DNA from 4 places in the Klebsiella sp. I138 genome. Region 2 is predicted to be linked to each of the others. Evidence: predicted binding sites of a transcription regulator. Region 2 holds the regulator's gene; each other region holds the start of a gene.
What was found. Region 2 encodes PurR, which represses purine synthesis genes. Its sites were predicted from a motif close to CANGCAAACGTTTGCNTG; they were not measured.
Positions count from the first base shown of each region.

Region 1: gcvT (glycine cleavage system aminomethyltransferase GcvT) is a predicted target of PurR. The motif match lies at 1,825-1,842, and genes of this name have one in related genera.
Region 3: pyrD (quinone-dependent dihydroorotate dehydrogenase) is a predicted target of PurR. The motif match lies at 3,069-3,086, and genes of this name have one in related genera.
Region 4: purL (phosphoribosylformylglycinamidine synthase) is a predicted target of PurR. The motif match lies at 2,324-2,341, and genes of this name have one in related genera.

Region 1 is NZ_CP180447.1:5,032,819-5,037,698, reverse strand. It holds gene gcvP (aminomethyl-transferring glycine dehydrogenase) at 1-103, opposite strand, end outside; gene gcvH (glycine cleavage system protein GcvH) at 215-604, opposite strand; gene gcvT (glycine cleavage system aminomethyltransferase GcvT) at 628-1,722, opposite strand; gene ubiI (FAD-dependent 2-octaprenylphenol hydroxylase) at 2,158-3,360, opposite strand; gene ubiH (2-octaprenyl-6-methoxyphenyl hydroxylase) at 3,371-4,549, opposite strand; gene pepP (Xaa-Pro aminopeptidase) at 4,546-4,880, opposite strand, start outside.
Region 2 is NZ_CP180447.1:1,089,194-1,094,073, forward strand. It holds gene punC (purine nucleoside transporter PunC) at 1-464, opposite strand, end outside; gene punR (DNA-binding transcriptional activator PunR) at 577-1,488, shown strand; gene purR (HTH-type transcriptional repressor PurR) at 1,507-2,532, opposite strand; gene ACMYSK_RS05040 (YnhF family membrane protein) at 2,828-2,917, shown strand; gene ACMYSK_RS05045 (MFS transporter) at 3,080-4,246, shown strand; gene sodB (superoxide dismutase [Fe]) at 4,286-4,867, opposite strand.
Region 3 is NZ_CP180447.1:2,215,009-2,219,888, reverse strand. It holds gene ssuC (aliphatic sulfonate ABC transporter permease SsuC) at 1-247, opposite strand, end outside; gene ssuD (FMNH2-dependent alkanesulfonate monooxygenase) at 258-1,403, opposite strand; gene ACMYSK_RS10415 (sulfonate ABC transporter substrate-binding protein) at 1,400-2,362, opposite strand; gene ssuE (NADPH-dependent FMN reductase) at 2,355-2,930, opposite strand; gene pyrD (quinone-dependent dihydroorotate dehydrogenase) at 3,182-4,192, shown strand; gene zapC (cell division protein ZapC) at 4,360-4,880, shown strand, end outside.
Region 4 is NZ_CP180447.1:7,968-12,847, forward strand. It holds gene yfhb (phosphatidylglycerophosphatase C) at 1-65, shown strand, start outside; gene tadA (tRNA adenosine(34) deaminase TadA) at 125-631, shown strand; gene mltF (membrane-bound lytic murein transglycosylase MltF) at 628-2,241, opposite strand; gene purL (phosphoribosylformylglycinamidine synthase) at 2,416-4,880, shown strand, end outside.

The DNA.
Region 1 (4,880 bases), 1.6 Mb from region 2:
CGCCGACGGTGTTCAGCATCTCTTGCTGTTGCTGAGCATCCGGGCCGATGTGACGTTCAATAAAGGCGCCGCGGTTTTCAAGCTGACCTAAAGTCTGAGTCATGAGCGATGGTTCCTGAAACGTGCAGTGAATCGTATGTGTCTTTACTTACCTGAACAGGCAAAATCGTTCACGCTGCCGGCAGCAGATGCCAGCAGCGTGAGGGCAACGTCTTTATTCGTTTTCCAGCAGCGCCGCATAGGCTGCCGCATCCAACAGGGCCGCAACCTGAGCTTCATCGCTGGCCTTAATTTTAAAGATCCAGCCGTCAGCATACGGGTCGCTGTTCACCAGCTCCGGAGAGTCGTTCAGCTCTTCGTTCACTGCTACGATTTCACCGCTAACCGGGGCATAAATATCTGATGCCGCTTTCACCGATTCGGCAACCGCGCAGTCGTCGCCCGCTTCAACGGTCGCACCGACGTCCGGCAGATCGACGAAAACCATATCGCCAAGCAGCTCCTGGGCGTGTTCGGTGATCCCGACGGTGTAGGTACCGTCAGCTTCTTTGCGCAGCCATTCGTGTTCTTTACTGTATTTCAGTTCTGCTGGTACGTTGCTCATCAATTAATCTCCAAAAAAGGGAATCACACCACGGCTTTGCCGTTGCGTACAAAAACAGGTTTAGTCACTTTTACCGGCATTTCGCGGTTGCGAATCTGCACAATGGCCGTATCACCGATGCCGGCCGGTACGCGCGCCAGCGCAATACTGTAGCCCAGCGTCGGGGAGAAGGTGCCGCTGGTGATAATACCTTCTTTCTGATTACCGTCAGCATCGGCAAAACGCACCGGCAGGCCGCCGCGCAGCACGCCTTTCTCGGTCATCACCAGACCCACCAGCTGCTCGGTACCTCTTTCTCGCTGCAGTTCCAGCGCTTCACGACCGATGAACGGGCGATCTGCGGGTTCCCAGGCGATGGTCCACCCCATATTGGCCGCCAGCGGAGAGATACTTTCATCCATCTCCTGGCCATACAGGTTCATCCCCGCTTCCAGACGCAGGGTATCGCGAGCGCCCAGACCGCAAGGCTTCACGCCCGCGTCCAGCAGGCCACGCCAGAAATCAGCCGCCTGCTCATTCGGCAGAGCGATTTCATATCCGGCTTCGCCGGTATAGCCGGTCGTCGCAATAAACAGATCGCCGGTCTGCACGCCAAAGAAGGGTTTCATCCCTTCTACGGCCTGACGCTGTGCGTCGGTGAACAGCGTTGCCGCTTTCGCTTTCGCCTGCGGCCCCTGTACGGCAATCAGAGAAAGATCGTCGCGGACGGTCATCTCAAGGCCATAGGGTTCAGCCTGCTGGGTAATCCAGGCGAGGTCTTTTTCACGGGTGGCGGAGTTCACAACGAGGCGGAAATAATCTTCGGCAAGGAAATAGACAATCAGGTCATCGATGACGCCGGCGGATGCGGTAAGCATTCCGGTATACAGCGCTTTACCGGGTACCGTGAGCTTCGCGACATCGTTAGCCAGCAGATAGCGCAGGAACTCCCGAATGCGGCTGCCGTGGAAGTCGACGATGGTCATGTGCGAGACATCGAACATACCGGCATCGCCTCGCACCGCGTGGTGCTCATCAATCTGGGAACCGTAATGTAGCGGCATCATCCAGCCATGGAAGTCCACCATGCGAGCGCCGCACAGCGTGTGTTGTTCATACAACGGAGTCTGTTGAGCCATCTTTTCCTCATCGAATAAAACGGAACCAGCTACTATTTTGGGCGGTGGCATCAGGGTGGTTTCGCACCACAAAGTCCACCGTCGGCGCCGCATTAGGGTACCGACGCAAACGTTCTCTTTTGCCTGAACTTACCACCTAACCCGACGCTAAACCATAAGCTAAATCAGGACATCAGATTAGCTTATGGCTAAAAGCCGCCAAAAAGACTACAGAGTTATCGACTGGGAAAAAGCGATTTACACCACATAAAATCAACACCATTCGCTGAAAACACCGAGCATGATGGTATTTTATGCGAAAAAAGAGGCCTGTTTTCTGTATCGAAAAAAGAGGCGCATTAATAAAACTAATGCGAAAAAATGAGTGAGATTAGATTATTTCAAATGAGAGGAGGAAACCCGGCGCAGAGGCCGGGAGAGAGAAGTGTGACGCGGTTAACGTAACCAAGCAGGAAGATCGTTTAAGCCCATTGCCTGGCGAATCAGCTGCGGTTTGACGCCCGGTAGCGTATCCGCCAGCTTAAGGCCGATATCACGCAGCAGTTTCTTCGCCGGGTTGCTGCCAGAGAACATTTCACGGAAACCCTGCATACCTGCGAGCATCATTGCGGCGCTGTGTTTGCGGCTGCGTTCATAGCGGCGCAGATAGAGGTACTGACCAATATCTTTGCCCTGCGTATGCAGGCGCCGGAGTTCATCGATCAGCTCCGCTGCGTCCATGAAGCCCAGATTCACCCCTTGTCCGGCCAGCGGGTGGATGGTGTGAGCAGCATCGCCAACCAGCGCCAGGCGATGCGCAGCAAACTGGCGCGCGTAGCGACCGGTCAGCGGGAAGGTTTGACGCTCGCTTTCAAGGTGGCACAGGCCTAAACGGTTATCGAAGGCAACATTCAGCGCCTGATTAAACGCCGCTTCGTCCGCCTGCTGCATACGCTGCGCTTCCTGCGGCGATAGCGACCAGACAATGGAACACAGATGCGGATCGTTCAGCGGCAGGAATGCCAGAATGCCGTCGCCGTGAAACGCCTGGCGGGCAACCGCCTGATGTGGCTCTTCGGTACGAACGGTGGCAACCAGCGCATGGTGGCGATAGTCCCAGAACGTCAGCGGAATATCCGCTTTGTTGCGCAACCAGGAGTTCGCGCCATCGGCGCCGACCACCAGCCGGGCGGTCAACATCGTGCCATCCTGCAAACTCAGGAACGCCTCGTTTTCGCCCCATGCCACCTGTTGCAGCTGAGCCGGAGCCAGCAGCGTGACATCGGCGCAACGCTGCGCCTTCTGCCATAGCGCATGATGAACAACCGCATTTTCAATAATATGGCCAAGATGGCTGAACCCCATGCTCCGATCGTCAAAGCTGATGTGGCCAAAGCTGTCTTTATCCCATACTTCCATGCCGTGGTAACAGCTGGCGCGTCGGGCGATAATCTCCGGCCAGACGTCCAGCCTGGTGAGCAGTTTTTCGCTGGCGGCATTAATGGCTGATACCCGCAGCGCCGGCGGCTCATCGGCGTTCAATGGCTGTGGCTCGGCTTGTTCGAGCACCGCGACCCGCAGCCCGCTCCCCTGCAAGCCACAGGCTACCGCCAGCCCCACCATGCCACCGCCAACAATGGCAACATCAACACTTTGCACGTTCAACTCCTTAACGAGGAACCCAACCGAGGGTACGCTGCGCCAGCGCATCGCGCGCCGGGGTAAATAATTCCATCGCCATCAGACCCACGTTACGCCCCGCAACCAGCGGCGCCCAACGATTAGCGAACAGATGAACCAGCCCATCGGTCACGCCGATAGTCGCGGCCTTATCATCCGCACGCCGCGCCTGATAGTGACAAAGAAGTGAGTAATCACCGGGGTCCTGTCCGTCAACACAGGCTTGCGCCAGCGTTTCCGCCAGGCTCATAACATCCCGCAGGCCGAGATTGAAGCCCTGCCCGGCGATCGGATGCAGCGTTTGCGCCGCATTCCCGACCAGCGCCAGACGGTGAGAAACCGGGCGCGTCGCGGTGGTAAGCGTCAGCGGATAAACGCTGCGTTTCCCGGCATGGGTGATGCGCCCCAGCCGCCAGCCAAACGCCTGTTGCAGCTGCTCGCAAAATTGTGCGTCGGACCAGGCCTGCACTTCATCACGCTGTGACTGCGGGTGACACCATACCAGTGAGCAACGCCCACGCGACATGGGCAGCATGGCCAGCGGGCCGTGCTCGGTGAACCGTTCAAAGGCCCGGCCTTCATGGGGCAACGCGGTGCTGACGTTGGCAATCATCGCCAGCTGATCGTAAGGCTGCTGCTGCCAGCTCATGCCGCAGCGGGCTCCCAGCGCGGAACGCGAGCCGTCGGCGGCAACCAGCAGTTTGCCTTCGATAGTCTCACCGCTGTCCAAAGTGATGCTGACCCCCTCCTCCCAGCGGTTGACGTCTTCAACTTTCGCCGGGCAGTGCAACGTGATGCCCGGCGCTTCACGCAGTTGCGCAAACAACCGCTGGCCGATATCGTGCAGCTCAACCACCTGGCCTAACGCCGCCAGGCCGTAATCCTGCGCATCCAGCGTCACAAATCCCGCATGCCCGCGGTCGCTGACGTGGACCCGCTGAATCGGCGTCGCGCAATCAGCCATCCCCTGCCAGATTCCGGTACGCGCCAGCTGCTGACAGGTCCCTGCCGCCAGCGCAATCGCGCGGGCATCAAAACCCGGGTGCTGTGATGAGTCCGGCTGTACCGCCTCAACCAGGTGAACCGGCAACGCACCGTGGGTTAACCGGGAGATAGCCAGCGCCAACGTCGCTCCGGTCATCCCTCCGCCGACGATCAGAACGCTCATGACCGCCGCGCCGCCGCCATCAGCGCCTCGATATCATCGGCTTTTTTCACCACCCCAGCGGTCAGGTTTTCGTTGCCGTCTTCGGTTATGACAATATCGTCTTCAATACGTACGCCAATGCCGCGATACTGCGGCGGCACATCGGCGTCAACGGCAATATAGAGACCGGGTTCAACGGTCAGAACCATGCCAGGCTCAAGGGGGCGCGAGCGATCGACATCGTAGCGACCGACATCATGGACATCCAGACCCAGCCAGTGGCTCAGGCCATGCATAAAGTAAGGTCGGTGGGCGTTGTTAACGATCAGCTCGTCCACATCCCCTTTGAGAA
Region 2 (4,880 bases):
AGCAGCCAGCTGCCGAGCAAGGGTGCGAGGGCCGGCGATAAGCCAACCAGCGGCATGATGGTGGCGAAAATGCGGTTAGTGCGCTGGGCGGGATAATAGTCCGTAACCATCGCCTGCCAGGTGACCGCCGCCGCGCAGACGCCGATTGCCTGAATAAAGCGAAGTACCAGCATCAGCGTAGCATCGCGAACCCACAGCATGCCCAGGCAGCTGATAGCGAAAATTGTCAGTCCGATCAGCAGAACCGGTTTGCGGCCGTAGCGGTCTGAAAGCGGGCCCCAGAACAGCTGCCCGATGGCGAAGCCGGCGAGGAACAGGCTCAGGCTGGCGCTGACCGATGCCGCAGAGGTATTGAGATCTTGCTGAATGGCCGAAAAGGCCGGCAGATACATGTCGGTAGCCAGGAAACCCAGCACGCTGAGTCCCGCCAGCCAAACTAAAAATCCTTTCCCGGGTTGTTGCATAACGTTCTCTTTCTTCTGATGCAGGTATGATGCCGCAGAGTGTAGGGAGTGCATTCTGGCTTGTGAAACGCTAATATTTGCTACATGCATTCAAAATTTTTGCAGGCAGAATATGTGGTCCGAATACTCACTGGAAGTTGTTGATGCTGTGGCCCGCAACGGGAGCTTTAGCGCGGCGGCACAGGAACTACACCGCGTACCCTCAGCGGTCAGTTATACCGTACGTCAACTGGAGGAGTGGCTGGCGGTGCCGCTGTTTGAACGTCGCCATCGCGACGTCGAATTAACGCCGGCCGGGGTCTGGTTTTTACAGGAAGGGCGCTCTGTTATCAAAAAAATGCAGATCACCCGTCAGCAGTGTCAGCAGATAGCCAACGGCTGGCGCGGCCAGCTGTCGATAGCCGTCGATGACATTGTTAAGTCAGCACGGATGCGGCAAATGATTGTCGATTTCTATCGCCATTTTCCGGATGTCGAACTGATTGTGTTTCAGGAAGTGTTCAACGGCGTCTGGGATGCGCTGGCCGACGGTCGCGTGGAGCTGGCCATCGGCGCAACCCGTTCGATTCCAGTGGGTGGGCGCTACGCCTTCCGCGATATGGGCATGCTGAGCTGGCATTGCGTGGTAGCGAGCCATCATCCGCTGGCGCAGATGACGGGGCCGCTCAGCGATGACGTGTTGCGCAACTGGCCGTCGCTGGTGCGAGAAGACACCTCCCGATCGTTACCAAAACGCACGACCTGGCTACTGGACAACCAGAAAAGGGTGGTGGTACCGGACTGGGAATCATCGGCGACCTGTCTGTCGGCGGGACTGTGCGTGGGAATGGTGCCGACCCATTTTGCTCGCCCATGGATCGATTGCGGCGAATGGACGGCGCTTGAGCTGGAGAACCCGTTCCCGGATGCCGCGTGCTGTCTGACCTGGCAGCAGAGCGACACGTCTCCGGCGCTGTCATGGCTGCTGGATTATCTGGGCGACAGTGAAACGTTAAACCGGGAGTGGCTGCGGGCGCCGGAGTGACCGGCGCCGTAGGGACATTTAGCGGCGGTAGTCGACGAACGGGCCGTCGACGACGGAGCGACGCTCGACCAGACGAGGGTGGACTTCGATAGACTGCGACTCTTCGCGCTTGTTAACGATACGATCCAACAACATGTTGAAGGCTGCTTCGCCGAGAGAATCTTTCGGCTGGTGAATGGTGGTCAACGCCGGGCTGAAATAGCGGGCGTTGCGCACGTTATCATAGCCGATCAGGGAAATGTCCTGCGGAACGCGCAGGCCCATCTCGTCTGCGGCGCAGATTGCACCCATCGCCATAATATCGCCGCCGCAGAAGACCGCCGTCGGGCGATGCTGCTGACTGAGGATCTGCTGCATTGCGCGATAGCCAGATTCTGGTTCGAAGTCCCCCTGAACAATCCAGTTTTCCGGCACGACGATCTGCGCTTCTTCCATGGCCTGCATAAAGCCCGCCAGGCGCCCGGCGCCGGTATTGCGTTCCAGCGGGCCTGGGATCACGCCGATCTCGCGGTGGCCGCGTTCGACCAGGTAACGGCCGGCCATATAGCCGCCTTCAAAGGCGTTATCGATGACTGAATCGGTAAAGTCAGCTTTTGCTTCACCCCAGTCCATCACCACCATGGGAATATGGCGATACTCTTCCAGCATGCTGAGAACCGATTCCGGGTATTCGGAACACATGACCAGCAGACCATCAACGCGCTTTTGCGCCATCATCGACAGGTAGGCCTGCTGCTTTTCGAGATCGTTCCACGCATTGCCCAGAATCAGGGTATAGCCTTTCTGGAAACAGCTCTTTTCTACGGCTTCAATAATCTCAGCGAAATAGGCCGCTTCGCTGCTGGTGGCCAGCAGGCCAATCGATTTGGTGTGATTAACCTTCAGGCTTCGCGCCACGGCACTTGGGGAATAGTGCAGTTCTTTGATAGCCGCCCAAACCGCGTTGCGGGTTTCTTCAGCAACGAAGCGGGTTTTGTTAATTACATGTGAAACTGTTGTAGTGGAAACGTTTGCGCGCTTCGCTACATCTTTAATTGTTGCCATTACTTCTCACTCCAGACCTTGACCTGATCGTCTGATTATCGATACGTAAACGTTTGCCTATACACACCCTGAATACAATGTTCAACATTGCATCACGTCGGGAAAACGACACAGAACGACAGGAAGGGGTCAATGGCCGATACGCTTTCAAATTAGCGTGGGATTTTGTCCGATCTTGCGGCAAAGGGGAAGAGCAAAAATGTGCATCACCCTAAATCTCAGAAGATTTTTACGCTATATTGTGTAAAAATGAGCAAGCTCACTTTTCGTGTGGGGATAACTGGGGGGAAAATTGATGGATACAGATTTAAAGTTTTCGCTGACAACAACGATTATTGTCCTGGGTCTTATTGTTGCCGCCGGGCTGACAGCGGTACTGCACTGATTTTGTCGGGGGAGAGGCCTCTTTCCCCCAATATTCCCCATTATTATCAATTTCGCAAAAATCTTTTGTCATTTCGTTTACTTCTGTTTTTTTGTGATTGATGTCATGCTTTTGACTTCTGATGAGATACCGTCGCTGATGACGGTCTGCTGGAGTCATTGAATGAAAATCAACTTTCCCTTGTTAGCGCTGGCGATAGGCGCGTTTGGTATTGGCACAACGGAGTTTTCCCCGATGGGACTGCTGCCGGTGATTGCCAGGGGCGTCGACGTCTCTATTCCTGCGGCGGGGATGCTGATCAGCGCTTATGCGATTGGCGTGATGGTCGGAGCGCCGTTAATGACGTTGCTGCTCTCTCATCGCGCGCGCAGAAATGCGCTGATATTTCTGATGGCGATATTCACCCTGGGTAACGTCCTCTCTTCAATGGCGCCGGATTACACCACGCTGCTGCTCTCACGTATTATCACCAGCCTGAATCACGGCGCTTTCTTTGGCCTTGGTTCGGTGGTGGCGGCGAGCGTGGTGCCGAAACATAAGCAGGCCAGTGCGGTGGCGACCATGTTTATGGGATTGACCATCGCCAACATTGGCGGCGTTCCGGCGGCAACCTGGCTGGGCGAAACAATCGGCTGGCGAATGTCATTCCTGGCGACTGCGGGGCTGGGGCTGGTGGCGATGGTCAGCCTGTGGTTCTCGTTGCCTGAAGGTAGCGCCGGCGATCGGCCGAATGTTAAGCAGGAGCTCTCCGTGCTGCTCCGCCCGCAGGTGCTATCTGCGCTGCTGACCACCGTGCTCGGCGCGGGGGCCATGTTTACGCTCTATACCTATATTTCACCGGTGCTGCACACCATTACGCATGCTTCACCGCTGTTCGTCACCGCGATGCTGGTGTTGATCGGCGTCGGCTTCTCCCTGGGGAACTACCTGGGCGGTAAATTTGCCGACCGCTCCGTCTCCGGGACGCTAAAGGGTTTTCTATTGCTGCTGATGGTAATTATGCTGGCCATTCCGCTGCTCGCTCAGACGCCGTTGGGGGCCGCTATCAGTATGGTGGTCTGGGGTGCGGCAACCTTCGCCGTGGTTCCGCCGCTGCAAATGCGGGTAATGAGAGTGGCTCATGAAGCGCCGGGACTGTCATCTTCGGTGAACATCGGGGCGTTTAACCTGGGGAATGCGCTGGGTGCGGCAGCCGGTGGCGCGGTAATTTCCGGCGGGCTGGGCTATGCCTTCGTACCGGTGATGGGGGCGATTATTGCTGGTCTGGCTCTGCTGCTGGTGCTGTTTGGCGGCCGTTCGCAACCGGAAGAGGCGTTTGCCGGGCAGTAGATTTATTCGCAGAAGGGTTGCCCCTTCTGCGTAAACGTTTTATGCCGCCAGATTGGCTGCGACAAACGTCCAGTTTACCAGCGCCCAGAAGTGCGCCAGATACTCAGGGCGAGCGTTACGGTAGTCAATGTAATAGGCATGTTCCCAGACATCCACGGTCAGCAGCGGTTTGGCGTCGCCGGTCAACGGCGTGCCAGCGTTGCTGGTGGAGACAATGCTCAGGCTGCCATCGGCATTTTTAACCAGCCATGTCCAGCCTGCGCCAAAGTTCTTCGCTGCCGCATCGGTAAACTTCGCTTTAAAATCTGCAAAGCTGCCGAAAGACTGGTTGATGGCAGCTGCCAGCTCGCCTTCCGGCTCGCCGCCCGCATTGGGTGCGAGGCAGTTCCAGTAAAACGTGTGGTTCCAGACCTGAGCTGCGTTGTTAAAGATGCCACCTTCGGAAGAGCGGACGATCGCTTCTAAAGACTGACCTTCAAACGGAGTGCCTTTGATCAGGTTGTTGAGGTTGGTGACGTAGGCCTGATGATGCTTGCCGTAGTGGTATTCCAGGGTTTCTGCGGAAATGTGCGGCGCCAGGGCGTCTTTTGCATACGGTAATGCAGGTAATTCAAACGACATTGTTACTCTCCTT
Region 3 (4,880 bases), 1.1 Mb from region 2:
GAACCAGGCCAATCGATCCGCCGATGGCGAAGCCCAGCAGCGCGCGCCATGAGCTAATGGCCAGGTGATGCCACAATTCTCCACTGGCAGAAAGCGTCCAGAAAGCCTTGAGCACGCCTTCAGGAGAGGGGAGGATTCGGGTGGATAACCAGCCCACGGAAGAGGCGAGTTGCCAGATGATGACGGTCCCCACCGGCAGCAGCCAGGGGGCAACCCGCAGCAGCAGTTTTTGCGCAGACGTGGCCATGATGTCCTCCTCAGCTCTGTGCGGCTTTGCGCGGGATAAACTCATTCGCCACCGCCTCACCCTGCAGGCGCAGACTCTGCGGCTGAGGGATCTGCGGGATAGTGACATCCAGCAGCGGGAACAGCAGTTCCCCGACGCGATACGCTTCCTCAAGGTGGGGATAGCCGGAAAAGATAAAGCTATCGATACCCAGCGCGGCGTATTCATTGATGCGCTCGGCTACGGTGGCCGCATCGCCGACCAGGGCAGTGCCCGCTCCTCCGCGAGCCAGTCCAACGCCGGCCCATAGGTTAGGGCTAATTTCGAGCTTGTCGCGACGACCGTTGTGCAGGGCGGCCATCCGCTGCTGCCCGACGGAATCAGTGTTGGCAAAAGCGGCCTGCGCCCGGGCAATCGTGGCATCATCAAGATGCGAGATCAGGCTTTCGGCCGCTTCCCACGCCTGTTCATTGGTTTCCCGGACAATTACATGCAGACGAATACCGAAGCGAACCTGACGACCGTGAAGCGCGGCCTTTGCACGCACCTGAGCGATTTTTTCTGCGACCTGTGCCGGGGGCTCTCCCCAGGTAAGGTACAGATCGACCTGTTCAGCGGCAAGATCCTGCGCGACATCAGAAGAACCGCCGAAATAGAGCGGTGGGCGCGGCTGCTGAAGCGGTGGGAACAGGAGTTTCGCGCCACGTACCCGCTGGTGTTTACCATTGAAGGTTACCGTTTCGCCCTCCATCAGGCGGCGCCAGATATGAGTAAACTCGGCAGAGGCTTCGTAACGTTCACTATGGTCGAGGAATACGCCGTCACCGGCGAGTTCCTGCGGATCGCTGCCGGTGACAAGGTTGAACAATGCCCGACCATTGGACAGGCGGTCGAGCGTGGCGGCCTGGCGGGCGGCGACGGTTGGAGAAGTTACGCTCGGGCGCAGGGCGACGAGAAATTTCAGACGCTGAGTGACGGGAATCATCGAGGCGGCAACCAGCCACGCATCTTCACAGGAGCGTCCTGTTGGAATCAGTACGCCGGTAAATCCGAGGCGATCCGCGGTTTGCGCAATTTGCTGTAGATAGCCGTAATCAACAGGTCGGGCGCCTTCTTCAGTCCCCAGGTAGCGGCCATCGCCGTGGGTTGGTAAAAACCAGAACATATTCAGACTCATGATTTCGCTCCTTGTGCGGTCGCGGGCTGCCAGATGCGGGCACGGATATCGACTTTTTTCGGTACCAGCTTGTTCTCATAGAACAGATCGGCGGTTTGCTGCTGTCGGGCGGCCGTTTCGGCGCTCACTGGCGTAATGGTGGTCGGCGGCCGATGATCCAGATAGCTGGCGATAACCGCTTCGGGGAGCCCCATCGTTTTTGCCAGTAGGGTGATGCTTTGCGGACGTTGGCTCAGCGTCAGGGCATCTGCCTGGCTGAATGTCTCCAGTACTCCGGTAATAAAGGAACCGTTTTTTTCTGCATAAGGGCGCGATGCCAGATAGAACGAGCCGGTTTGCTTGAGGTCGGTGCCATCTTTCAGCACCCGGGCGCTCGTTTGTTGCAGAGCGGCTGAGTAGTAAGGATCCCAGATAGCCCACGCATCAACATTGCCCTGCTGAAACGCGGCGCGTGCGTCGGCTGGCGCAAGATAGACGGGTTGAATATCGCTGAACTTCAGCCCCGCCTGCTGTAATGCCCGGAGCAGCAGGTTATGGGAACTGGAGCCTTTCTGGAACGCTACCTTACGGCCCTTCAGCCCGGCAACGTTTTTGATTGGACTGTTTTCTGCGACCAGAATAACTTCCGCTTTCGGTTTTGGCGGCTCCGCGCCGACGTACACCAGATCGGCCCCGGCGGCTTGGGCAAAAATCGGCGGAATATCGCCGGTACTACCGAGATCGATGCTGCCTACGTTTAATGCTTCAAGCATCTGCGGGCCGGCGGGAAATTCTACCCAGGTGATTTTGGTGTTCGGGTAGCGTTTTTCCAGCATCTGATAGCTTTTGGTCAGCACCATACTGACGCTGCCTTTTTGGTAGCCGACGCGCAGAGCATCCGGCGCGGGTTCTGCCGCATGACCCAGGGCGGACAGCGTCAGTAGCCCGCTTAGCGCGAGGATACGCAGAGGATTAAACATGTTCCACCCCGCGAATCGACGTCAGCGCCGGGGCGCGGCTGGTCGGACGGTGCAGCGCCTGCCAGAAGGTTTCCAGCGCCTGATCGAGTCGTCCCTGCAGGTTGGGCGTAAACTGTGGCTTGTGCTGATAATCCGTGACCTGACTATCATCGGCGAAAACACCATGCAGGATCTCCTGGGCTTTCAGGGCGTTGAGCACCGGTTTCAGCGCATAATCCACCGCCAGCATATGGGCGATCGTGCCGCCTGTGGCCAGCGGTAGAACGATTTTCCCCTCCAGAGCCCGCTCCGGGAGCAGGTCGAGCAGCGTCTTTAGCGCGCCGGAGAATGAAGCTTTATAGACCGGAGTGGCAATGATGAGCCCATCGGCACCGGCCAGCTGTTCGTTCAGGGTGCGTAGCGCCGGGGTATCGAAACGCGCATAAAGGAGATCCTCCGGAGCAAAATTTTGCAGATGCCAGTGGCAGACTTCAACATCTGCCGCGGAGAGCGTCTCTCTGGCATATTCCAGAAGCGCGCTGGAACGGGAAGGGTAACGCGGACTGCCCGCAAGTGTAATAACACGCATCTTCTCTCTCCTTATAACCAAATGTTTGCATTTATCTATAATTGATAACATTTGATGTCAGTGTGACAGAGCCGATTTATTTCCCTAAATGATTTTTCCACCCTTGTTTTGTCAGAAATTGCATAACGCGAGGAGAGAAAAGTAAACGTTTGCGTTGGATGCGAGATTTTTTGTCGTAGGTCAATTCCCTTTCTGGCGTCGATCGAACATAATACGCCCCCGGTTTGCACACCGGGAATCCAGGAGAGTTCATGTACTACCCCTTCGTTCGTAAAGCCCTTTTTCAGCTCGATCCTGAGCGCGCTCATGAAGTTACTTTTCAACAATTACGCCGTGTTTCAGGTACGCCGCTGGAAATGTTGGTTCGCCAGAAGGTGCCGTCCAGGCCGGTTACCTGCATGGGACTCACGTTTAAAAATCCGCTGGGTCTGGCCGCGGGGCTGGACAAGAACGGCGAGTGCATCGATGCGCTCGGCGCGATGGGTTTTGGCTCTATTGAAATTGGTACCGTGACTCCGCGCCCGCAGCCGGGGAACGATAAACCGAGGATCTTCCGCCTGGTAGATGCCGAAGGTTTGATCAACCGTATGGGCTTTAATAACCACGGTGTTGATAACCTGGTGGAGAACGTAAAAAAGGCGCATTTTGACGGTATTCTCGGTATTAATATCGGTAAGAATAAGGATACGCCGGTCGAGCAGGGTAAAGATGATTACCTGATTTGTATGGAAAAAATCTATCCTTACGCGGGTTACATCGCCATTAATATCTCTTCGCCGAATACCCCGGGATTGCGTACCCTGCAATACGGCGAGGCCCTGGACGATTTACTCTCCGGTATTAAAAATAAGCAGCTTGAGCTCCAGCAAAAACATCAGAAATATGTTCCTGTGGCGGTAAAGATCGCGCCGGATCTTTCTCTTGAAGAATTGATCCAGGTTGCCGATAGTTTAGTTCGCCATAATATTGATGGCGTCATTGCGACCAACACGACACTCGATCGTTCGTTGGTACAGGGAATGAAATACTGTGATGAAACCGGTGGACTTAGCGGCCGTCCGTTACAATTAAAGAGCACGGAAATTATCCGTATGCTGGCGGCGGAATTAAATGGTCGCTTGCCTATTATCGGAGTCGGAGGGATTGACTCGGTGATCGCTGCACGGGAAAAGATGGCCGCTGGTGCCAGCCTCGTTCAGATTTATTCCGGGTTTATTTTTAAAGGACCTCCGCTGATTAAAGAAATTGTTACCCATATCTAATCTTTTCCCCCTCTAATCTCCCCCAGGGCTTTATTTCCGGCCCTGGTTGTTTTATATTCCTTCATTGTTGCTTATTTAGACATTTTAGTCTTTTCTTAATTTTGATCATTATTCTGTTGCAGGATGCTATGGCATTACCGATGGACGGGAAAGAGGACGGGGGAACGATGCGAATTAAACCTGACGATAACTGGCGTTGGTATTACGATGAAGAGCACGATCGTATGATGCTCGATTTGGCCAATGGTATGTTGTTCCGTTCGCGTTTTGCGCGTCGGATGTTAACGCCCGATGCCTTTGCACCTTCCGGATTCTGTGTTGACGACGCCGCGTTATATTTTTCCTTCGAGGAAAAATGTCGCGATATAGAATTATCTAAAGAGCAGCGCGCGGAGTTAGTGCTTAACGCCCTGGTCGCGATTCGCTTCCTGAAACCACAGATGCCCAAGAGCTGGCACTTTACGACTCATGAAGAGTGTTGGCAGCCTGCCAGCGGTGACGCCGCGAGCGCCTGGCTAAGCGATAGCGGGCAGCAGGTTAATTTGCTGGTGGTTGAATCGGGTGAAAATGCTGCGCTTTGTCTGCTGGCTCAGCCAGGGGTGACGGTCGCCGGGCGCGTAATGCAGCTGGGAGATGTGATTAAGATTATGAATGACAGACTGCAGCCGGCACAAGGGATGACCAGCTA
Region 4 (4,880 bases), 1.1 Mb from region 2:
TGCTTCATTTCTGTCAGCACCGCTGGCGGGTCACCCCGCAGGGCGATCTTCACCAGTTAGAATAGTGTGCATTGTTTGCCGGCCATGTATAATGCGCCCCGCTTTTTCCGCAGGAGTGCCCGTTTTGTCTGACCATGAACTGAACGATGAATACTGGATGCGTCACGCTCTGACGCTGGCTAAACGCGCCTGGGAAGAGGGCGAAGTGCCGGTGGGTGCCGTACTGGTACACAACAATCAGGTGATCGGCGAAGGTTGGAACCGGCCAATCGGGCGCCACGATCCGACGGCACACGCTGAAATTATGGCGTTGCGTCAAGGAGGACTGGTGCTGCAAAACTATCGCCTGATTGACGCGACGCTGTACGTCACGCTCGAGCCGTGCGTGATGTGCGCCGGTGCGATGGTCCATAGCCGGATTTCGCGGCTGGTATTTGGTGCCCGGGATGCAAAAACTGGCGCGGCCGGCTCGCTGATCGATGTTCTGCACCACCCGGGTATGAACCATCGCGTGGAGATAGATGAAGGAATACTGGCGGAGTCGTGCTCAGGCATGCTCAGTGACTTTTTCCGCTGGCGGCGGGAGGAGAAAAAAGCCTTGAAAAAGGCGCGTCAGGCCGGGGACGCTTAGTGCCCCAGTCCCGGGATTTTCAGCCTGGCGTTGTCGACTAACGATTCCGCGCGAAACTGGAAAAAGGGTATTGTTCGCTGCTCTTTATCCAGTTCATCCGGCATTACCGCCGGATAGTCTCCGGCAATGGCCAGCCGCTGTTCATCCTTTCTCTCTTTTTCTGACAGGTAGCCCACCAGGCTGATGTGGTATTTGCGGATATTTTCCACGTACGCATAGGCTTCGTGCCCTCGCGCATAGCCATATTTCAGCCGGCTGTAATAGGGCTTCTGGCTGAGCAGCGGCAAACGCTGTTTGACGTCCGCCCAGCTGTCGGGATTGCCTTTCTGTTTTTTGGTCAGCGAAATGGCGTCAAGAATATGCGCGTAACCCATATTGTAAGCCGCCAATGCAAACCAGATCCGTTCATCTTTAGGGACCGAATCCGGTATCTTATTCATCATATCCTGCAGGTAGCGCATACCGCCGTTAAGGCTCTGTTCCGCATCTGTGCGGTCGGTTAACCCCAGACTCTGTGCGGTGTTTCGAGTCAGCATCATCATACCGCGTACCCCGGTGGGCGAGGTCGCCTGCGGATCCCAGTGTGACTCCTGCCACGAGATAGCCGCCAGCAGGCGCCAGTCGATTTGGCGCGCGTATTTCTCAAACATCGGCTGCAGGTCAGGCAGAATATTTTCAACGGCGCGCAGGAACGTACGCGTATCGACATAATCGAAATCGTTGCCGTGGCCGAGGTATTTTTCTTCCAGTCTCGCCAGCGTGCCGTCCTCATTCATATTGTTGAAGAAATCCAGCATTGCCGCAGACAGTGAATTATCCTCGCTTTTGACGCTAAACCAGGTCACCGGTTGTTCATCGCTGATATCCAGGGCGACGGCCAGTTCCGGATGCACGCGCTGGAACAGACTGACCGCGACTGAATCAGCAATGGTGTAATCCACTTCGCCATCGATAACCGCCTGCATTAGCGCCGTTGTTCCGCGCTTCTCATCCACGCGCCAGCCAAGATCCGGGAATTTATTCCCTTTCAGCGCCTGCAGGTCGTTAATGGCGACGTGGCCTGGGGCAATCACCAGCTGTTCTGCCGTGAGGTTGGCGAGGCTACGCGGGCGCAGGTTACCAACCCGATAGACCAGCTGCTGTGATACTGAATAGTAGCCGGGTCCCGGCTGATAATTTTTGACCCGCTCTGAGTTGTAGACCAGCCCGGCAGCGAGCATATCGGCATTGCCGTTATCGAGGTCATCGAACAGCTGGCTGATATTTTGCCGGACGGTTACCTTCAGCTTAACGCCGAGGTAATCGGCAAACTGCTGTGCGAGCTCGTAATCCAGCCCGTAGGTTTTGTTATTGATGGTCGCGAAGGTTAGCGGCGAATTGATGGTACTGACGCGCAGCTCACCGCGCGCCATAATCCCTGCGACGCGGTTCTCCGGCTTTCCGGACCACGGGATCGACGGCCACAGGGCGGCCGCCAGCAATAAGGTCACAATGCCGATGAGCAGATAATTAATCTTTAGTTTTTTCAGATAGTTAATCTTCTGCAGCTCTGTGTTCCTCAGCAGGCTATGAGCGGAAAAGTTAAAAGACAGTCGTCGAATGAGCGGCATTTTGCTTAAGAATGCGCCAGTTGGCAACTTATTCGCGAGGAAGGTCACATTAATTGATAAACCAGGGGAATGATTTTATTTCCACGCAAACGGTTTCGTCGAGGCTCAGGATTCACTATAATGGCGCCCGTTTCCCCCCTGGCTCATATTGAAAGCTGCGAAGACGAGAGACTTATGATGGAAATTTTGCGTGGTTCACCTGCACTGTCGGCATTTCGTGTTAATAAACTGCTGGCACGTTTCCAGGCGGCCAACCTGCCGGTTAGCACAATATATGCAGAGTATGTTCATTTTGCCGAACTGAACGCGCCGCTCAGCGGTGATGAACGTGAGAGGCTGGCGCGACTGCTCAAGTATGGCCCACATTTAAACAGCCATACCCCAACCGGTAAATTACTGCTCGTCACTCCCCGCCCTGGCACCATCTCCCCCTGGTCTTCTAAAGCTACCGATATTGCCCATAACTGCGGCCTGTCGCAGGTTGCGCGCCTTGAGCGCGGCGTGGCGTACTATGTGGAAGCCAACACGCTGAGTGAAGAGCAGTGGGCCGCTGTCGCGAGTGAACTCCACGACCGAATGATGGAAAGCGTCTTTAGCGCGCTGGAAGAGGGCGAAAAGCTGTTTGCTCAGCATCAGCCGACGCCGGTGACCAGCGTTGACCTGCTGGGCCAGGGACGTCAGGCGCTGATTGATGCGAACCTGCGACTGGGGCTGGCGCTGGCAGAAGACGAAATCGACTATCTGCAGGATGCGTTTAACAAGCTTGGCCGCAACCCGAACGACATCGAGTTGTATATGTTTGCGCAGGCGAACTCCGAGCACTGCCGCCACAAGATTTTTAACGCCGACTGGGTCATCGATGGCGAACAGCAGCCGAAGTCGCTGTTTAAGATGATCAAAAACACCTTCGAAAAAACGCCTGATTACGTTCTGTCCGCTTATAAAGATAACGCCGCGGTCATGGAAGGTTCTCAGGTAGGGCGCTTCTTCGCCGATCGCGAAAAAGGCCGCTATGACTACCATCAGGAAGACGCTCATATCCTGATGAAAGTAGAAACGCATAACCACCCGACGGCCATTTCTCCGTGGCCGGGCGCGGCGACCGGCTCCGGCGGTGAAATCCGCGATGAAGGGGCTACCGGCCGCGGAGCGAAGCCGAAAGCAGGCCTGGTGGGCTTCTCGGTTTCCAACCTGCGTATTCCTGGCTTTGAACAGCCGTGGGAAGAAGATTTCGGTAAGCCGGACCGCATTGTCACCGCGCTGGATATTATGACCGATGGCCCGCTGGGCGGCGCCGCATTTAACAACGAATTCGGTCGCCCGGCGCTGAACGGCTATTTCCGTACCTATGAAGAAAAAGTCACCAGCCATAACGGCGAAGAGCTGCGCGGGTATCACAAACCGATCATGCTGGCAGGCGGTATTGGCAACATCCGCGGCGAACACGTGCAGAAAGGTGAAATTATCGTTGGGGCGAAACTGATCGTGCTTGGCGGCCCGGCGATGAATATCGGTCTGGGCGGCGGAGCGGCTTCTTCGATGGCGTCCGGTCAGTCCGATGCCGATCTCGATTTCGCCTCCGTGCAACGTGATAACCCGGAAATGGAACGCCGCTGTCAGGAAGTCATCGACCGCTGCTGGCAGCTGGGCGATGAAAACCCGATTCTGTTTATCCACGACGTCGGTGCGGGCGGCCTGTCTAACGCCATGCCGGAGCTGGTCAGCGACGGCGGGCGCGGCGGTAAATTCCAGCTGCGCGATATCCTGAGCGACGAGCCGGGCATGAGCCCGCTGGAGATCTGGTGTAACGAATCCCAGGAACGTTATGTGCTGGCGGTTGCCCCGGAACAGCTGCCGCTGTTTGATGAACTGTGCCGCCGCGAGCGCGCGCCGTATGCGGTGATCGGTGAAGCTACCGAAGAGCTGCACCTGAACATGAGCGATTCCCACTTCAACGACCAGCCGATCGATCTGCCGCTGGATGTGCTGCTGGGTAAAACACCGAAAATGACCCGCGATGTCCAGACGCTGAAAGCCAAAGGCGACGCGCTGGATCGCCAGGACATTACTCTTGCCGATGCCGTGAATCGCGTTCTGCATTTGCCGGCCGTCGCCGAGAAAACCTTCCTCGTGACTATCGGCGACCGTACCGTGACCGGGATGGTGGCACGCGATCAGATGGTTGGTCCGTGGCAGATCCCGGTGGCAAACTGCGCGGTGACCACCGCTAGCCTCGATAGCTACTACGGCGAAGCGATGGCGATTGGCGAACGTGCGCCGGTTGCGCTGCTGGACTTTGCGGCGTCTGCCCGTCTGGCCGTCGGCGAAGCGCTGACCAACGTTGCGGCAACGCAAATTGGCGCGTTGAATCGCGTGAAACTCTCCGCAAACTGGATGGCCGCGGCCGGTCACCCGGGGGAAGACGCCGGCCTGTATGAAGCGGTGAAAGCGGTAGGTGAAGAGCTGTGTCCGGCTCTGGGCCTGACTATCCCGGTGGGCAAAGACTCAATGTCGATGAAAACCCGCTGGCAGGAAGGCAGTGAGCAGCGCGAGATGACTTCGCCGCTGTCGCTGGTGATTTCCGCTTTTGCCCGCGTGGAAGATGTGCGTCATACCGTGACGCCACAGCTCTCCACGGA